DNA from 2 places in the Candidatus Clostridium eludens genome. Region 2 is predicted to be linked to the other one. Evidence: riboswitches for the same ligand, from Rfam matches in the RefSeq annotation. Region 2 holds a riboswitch; the other holds the start of a gene.
The links. A riboswitch is a leader RNA that binds a small molecule or an ion and turns the genes downstream of it on or off. The one in region 2 is predicted to bind ZMP and ZTP.
Positions count from the first base shown of each region.

Region 1 (3,221 bases), on a different contig from region 2:
TAAAAGAGATTTTCCAATGTTACACCTAGCACCGAAAAATTGCATTTCCTTTCCTAAGGCCATGGCAGATACACAGCAGGCTATGGCATAATCATCTCCATAGATAGGTCTCATAACGTCGTCATTTTCATATTGAAGTGCATCTGTTTCAATGGACATTCTGCTGCAGTATTTTTTAAATGGTTCCGGCAAGTTTTGTGACCAAAGTATTGTTATATTCGGTTCTGGGGCAGGCCCTAAATTTGTAAGTGTGTTTAAAAACCTATAAGAGTTTTTAGTAACCAGTGTTCTGCCATCTATTGTCATACCGCCTATACATTCAGTTACCCAGTTAGGATCTCCTGCAAACAGTTCATTGTAGTCTGGAGTTCTTAAATGTCTTTCAAGCCTTAGTTTGATTACAAACTGGTCTATAAGTTCCTGGGCTTCCTGTTCGGTTATGATGCCTTTCTTTAAATCTCTTTCAATATAAATATCCAAAAATGTAGAAACTCTTCCAAGAGACATTGCCGCACCATTATTTTCTTTTATTCCTGCAAGATAACCAAGGTAAGTAAACTGCACAGCTTCCTTTGCATTTTGAGCTGGATTTGAAATATCTATTCCATAACTTTTTGCCATGTTCTTCATTTTATTAAGAGCTTTTATTTGTTCTGCCACTTCTTCTCTCTGCCTTAGCATATCTTCCAGCATATTAGGACTTTTAAGGGTTTTTAGATCTTTTTTCTTTTGTTCAATTAAATAATCTATTCCATAAAGGGCTACTCTTCTAAAATCACCTATTATTCTTCCTCTACCATAAGCATCTGGAAGTCCTGTTAAAAGCCCTACGTGTCTTGCAGCTCTCATTTCTTCTGTATATGCATCAAATACACCTTCATTGTGAGTCTTCCTGTATTTTGTAAATATATTGTTCATATCCTCATTGATTTTATAACCATAATCAGTGAGAGCTTCTTTAGCCATCATTATTCCACCAAAAGGGTTTACCATTCTCTTAAGTGGTGCATCTGTCTGAAATCCTACAATAACTTCGTTTTCTCTGTCTATATATCCTGGTTTAAAACTATCAATTCCGGATACTGTGTTTGTATCCACATCTAAAACTCCACCTTTTTTGATTTCCTCTAAAATAAGTTTTTCAGCTTTTTCCCATACTTTTTTGGTCTTTTCTGTAGGGGATGTTAAAAAGCTTTCATCTCCGGTGTAAGCATTATAATTTTTTTGTATAAAATTTCTCACGTCAATATTTGTTGTCCAATTTCCAAAATTAAAATTATTCCATTGTTTTTTCATAAAAGCTCCTCTTTTCATTAATATTTTGATAATTCAGATAAATTTACATAGTGTAATTCGGATAAAAATTTGTCTTAATTTATTTTCATATTAATCAAAAAGACCACCTGGACTTTTTGATTGCCCAGGCGGTCGGCTTCTAAAAATCGTACTCCCTGTGGTTAAATCCACTGCCGCCGGTTATACGATTCGCTTAAACTCAATTCTATTACTTCATTAAAATATCATATTTATAATGTCCTGTCAACGTAAAGTTTGTTTCAAATTACAATTGTGGTTATATTGAAGAGGATAAAGCGAATGCACTCTTTTATATTTTTAAGAATATTTATATTATGTATTTCTTTCAATAATAAGGTATAGTATTCTTAATATATAAGAAATTTGAAGAAAAGGAGTGAAATATTTTGAATAATAATATTTGTGGTGTTTTTTCCAGTTTTTATGATATGAATATTGCAATTGCCATATATGAATCTAATATGGTACAAAAAAGAAATTATGACTACATTCCTATATATGCAAATAGCCGCTTTAGCAGTGATATGCAATTGGAATTGGGAGAATATTATTGGGAATATAATGACGAATATTTAAAGTTGAATTTAGATGAGATTTTAGAAAGATGTATTTCCAAAGTTGTTTCTCAAAATAAACCACAGAAATTTTTCAAGTATATTCCTCATAGTAAAAAGTATTATTTGATTATAGCTTCCAGGTTTATGGATGAATACATTCAGCTTACCATAGTTGAGAATTCTTCAAAATTTATTGACAATAAGAAACAGAGATTATGTCAGGAGGTTATTGATAATGCAAAAGATATCATATTTATGTTGGATGAAAACGGAAAAATATTAAATGCTAATAAAGAAGCTGTGAAAGAATATGGTTATACCTATGATGAGTTTAAATCACTAGATGTTTTTGACTTGAGAAATTCCAAAAATAAGGATTTTATTTTTAAACAATTTGATGAGGCCAAAGCAGGAAGCATAGAATTTGAAACTATACATTATAGAAAAGATGGTTCTTATTTTCCGGCTGAAGTAAAGTCTTTTGTTATAGATATAGATAATTATAAATATGTTGCAAGCATAATTAGAAATATAGTAAATAGAAGAAGAATTGAAGAAGAGATGAAAAATTTATCTTCCATAGTTGAGTCCTCTGATGATGCTATTATAGGCAAGAGTACAGATGGTATTATAAAAAGTTGGAATAAAGGTGCAGAAAAACTTTATGGATATACAAAAAATGAAATTATAGGTAAACACATATCTGTAATTTATTTTGATAATGATTATGAGCGTATTAAAGAAACTTTGAATAGAGTGAATGATGGAATTAAAATACAAAATCATGAGATATATATGAAAAAGAGTAACGGAGAGGCTGTAGCAGTGTCAATTACTGTTTCTCCCATATACGATATTGACAATAATATAATAGGGGCATCCTCAATAGCAAGGGATATTACTGAAAAGCAAAAGTTAATAGAAAGATTAAATGAAAATGAAGAAAAATATAGGACATTATATTCATCCATGAGTCAGGGGGTTGCCCTGCACCAAATAATAGTTGATGATAATAATGTACCAGTAGACTACAGATTTCTGGATATGAATGATAGCTTTCAAAAAATTTTAAATATTAAGGCTGAAGATTATATTGGCAAAACAGTACTTGAAGTTCTTCCAGAGACTGAAAAGTACTGGATTGAAAACTATGGCAGAGTTGCATTGTCTGGACAACCACTTAATTTTGAAAACTATTCTAAAGAATTCAATAAATATTTTAATATTTATGCCTATAGCCCTAAACTAGGTCAATTTGCAGTACTTGTGACTGATGTAACTGAAAGAAAGCTCAGTGAAATTGAAAACACTGTAACTGATGGTCTTACAGGTATTTACAATAGGAGA
Region 1 covers NZ_JBJHZX010000009.1:27,700-30,920, forward strand. Annotated here, with positions in the region: gene pflB (formate C-acetyltransferase) at 1-1,296, opposite strand, end outside; ZMP/ZTP riboswitch at 1,412-1,490, opposite strand; gene ACJDU8_RS07660 (sensor domain-containing diguanylate cyclase) at 1,704-3,221, shown strand, end outside.
Region 1: linked by a shared signal. The riboswitch ahead of pflB (formate C-acetyltransferase) and the one ahead of ACJDU8_RS00515 (phosphoribosylaminoimidazolecarboxamide formyltransferase) in region 2 are both predicted to bind ZMP and ZTP.

Region 2 (3,221 bases):
ATAATTGCCATCTGCGTATTTATAATATCCCCATATTCCACAAAATGGAAATATATTGCTTGAAGCTGTGAAAGCTAGATTAAAAGCAATTAAAGGAAGTTATTAAGGGACTAGGTTAATTAAAAAAACATTTTAATGTTGAGGATAATGGCACAAGTAAATGTATATCTTAAAAATAGGATAGCTTTAAAAATAATATAGTATAATTTTACAATACTAATATAATAGTGTAGCTTAGTTCAATCCATAAAGAGGTATTGAAGCTGTGGAAGAAAAAAATATAAGCTGTGATTAAAATAAATTGTCTCCAAAAGAGATACGGAAGGTTGAAGGAGACTTAAAAAATATCCCTATTGGCAGGGATACAGAAATATTATAAAGTTGGGATGATATTATCATGAATTTTATTTGTAATATAATGAAAAGCAGTATTATGGAAGATTTAATATTAGGTTTTTTATATTCTGCTATTATAGGATTGGTTATTTTTGTATTAAGTTACTTAGTAAATAAAAGAGATTCTTTAAAGGATTTATTAATTGATTTAATTAAAGTGGTGCTTGCTTTAACTTTAATTAAGAGTTCCATTAATAAAATATGCGAATTGAATGGTAAAGAATATGGAGAATTTTTCATTAGCGTATTGGACAAAAAGGAAATCAAACCAGAAGAATTTAAAAGTGTTAATGAATTTATTATATATGACAAAATATCATATTTACCTAATTTAAATAATTATTTAGTTGATAAATTCTATGATAAATTTAATGATAAAGATGGTATTGAAATAGGAGAATTAAATGAATTGCTGGGAGAATCGAAAGATGAAAAAGATAAATATATTAAAAAAAATAGTGAATGTGTAGTATCAATTTATGAGTATATCAATAATAAAATAACAAAAATAAATAATATGCTGGATTATTATAAAAAGTTAACACTGGAAATGATTAATATTGATTTTGATAATTTCAAAGAAGAAATTTCTGCCGCTGAAAATAAATATAGGGTTTTTAAAATATGTGTAGATTCATTGATTGAAGAATGTAAAACGTTAAACGAATTATTGAGTTTATTAACAGTTACAATAAAAGAAAATAGACAAAAATTAGAAAAAGAACTTTGTTACATTAAAAAAATATTAAGATATATGGTCATAATATTCATTGTTATAATTATAATTTCTTTGCTTTTATTAATCATTGCTTGAAAAAGTGTCTATGCTCCCCAGAACGCGTTAAAAATTAATGATTTTAAAATACTTAATTCCCAAGTTTCTTGAAATTTGACGTAAACATATATTTAACCTATAATTTAATTAAAATGAATAATTTCATCATGTGACCGGCGGAAATGGTTTACCATGGGGGAGCATGATTGAAGAAAAATATCCACCGCCTGGGTAAATATAATTTTTATCTAGGTGGTTTTTATATTGAATTATTTTGGAGGTTGTACTGATGAAAAATTCCGAAGTTATACTCAAATATGGATGTAATCCACATCAAAATCCGGCAAGAATTTATGTGAAAAATAAAACACTACCATTTGAAATTCTAAATGGTAAACCAGGTTATATTAATTTTATGGATGCTTTTAATTCATGGCAATTGGTGAAAGAATTGAAACAAACACTAGGATTACCTGCTGCAGCATCTTTTAAGCATGTAAGTCCAGCAGGTGCAGCAATAGGTCTTCCTTTAAGTGATGTATTAAAAAAAGCATATTTTGTTGAAGATATTGAACTGTCTCCTGTGGCTTCGGCTTATGCGAGAGCTAGGGGGGCAGATAGAATGTCTTCTTATGGTGATTGGGCAGCTATAAGTGATATTGTTGATGTACCTACTGCAACAATTTTAAGTAGATCTGTTTCAGATGGAATAATTGCTCCGGGATATACAGATGAAGCCTTAAAACTTTTAATGAAAAAGAAAAAAGGGAATTATTGTATTATTAAAATGGATTATGATTATGAACCTGAAGATATAGAAAAGAGAGAGATATACGGCATAATATTTGAACAGAAAAGAAATGATGTTCTTTTAAAACATGACATGCTTAATAATATAGTAACACATAATAAAAATATTACGGATGAAGCAAGACGAGACTTACTTATTTCAATGATCACCTTGAAGTACACCCAATCTAATTCTGTTTGTTTTGCCTTAAACGGTCAGACCATTGGTGTTGGTGCAGGACAGCAATCTCGTGTACATTGCACAAGGTTGGCCGCATCAAAAGCAGATATATGGCATTTAAGGCAACATCCTGCTGTCCTCAGCTTATCTTTCAAAGAAGGCGTTTCAACACCGAACAAAGATAATATTATAGAGCAATACCTCAGAGATGATATTACTTCAGTAGAAATGAAAGAATGGAGTAAAGTGCTTGATAATATACCTGATAGATTAACAAAAGAGGAAAAAACTGCATGGCTATCTAATTTGTCTGGAGTATGTTTGGGTTCAGATGCATTCTTTCCATTTAGAGATAATATCGATAGAGCATTTCAAAGTGGTGTAAAATATATTGTCCAGCCTGGTGGTTCATTAAGAGATGATATAGTAATAGAGGCATGTAATGGATATAATATAGTAATGGCTTGTTCAAACATAAGATTATTTCACCATTAAAATTTTTAAAATTATATATTGTTAATACTTTAAGTTTTATAACTGATGATTTTTTGCATTTTAAAATAAGTATATGCTTATTACAAGATAATTAAGTGTAAAAAGGATGGTGGCTACTGCGACGCTAAATAGAATACCTGAAGATATGAGGAAAGGTTATATTTTACATGAGATATGTATTTGAATATTCAATAATGAAAATGGTACAATAAATAAAAAGGTGCAGGTCTAAAACCTTGATTTTTTAAAGGGTTTTAGGCTTTTTTGTTTAGTAGAATGTTACTAAATATAAATGTGAAAAAATAAGCACTGGTGGGAACTAGTGCTTATTTTTATTTGAAATTTGTACCAGTTACACTAAGTACATTTACGGAGTTTGCAATACTCTTTTAATACCAATCCCAATAGCATGGGTAAGGTGGGTAAGGTCTGCATCTTCTGCGCCTGCGTCTACGTCTTCTACGCCTGCGTCTTCTGGGATCCCTTTGCCTATAGAAGTCATCATCGTCAAAATCATCATCATCATCAAAATCATCATCTATATATGAATCTAAATATTCATCATCTATTGATCGATTATAAGGT
Region 2 covers NZ_JBJHZX010000001.1:121,918-125,138, reverse strand. Annotated here, with positions in the region: gene ACJDU8_RS00520 (hypothetical protein) at 398-1,210, shown strand; ZMP/ZTP riboswitch at 1,331-1,411, shown strand; gene ACJDU8_RS00515 (phosphoribosylaminoimidazolecarboxamide formyltransferase) at 1,461-2,636, shown strand; gene ACJDU8_RS00510 (hypothetical protein) at 3,026-3,221, opposite strand, start outside.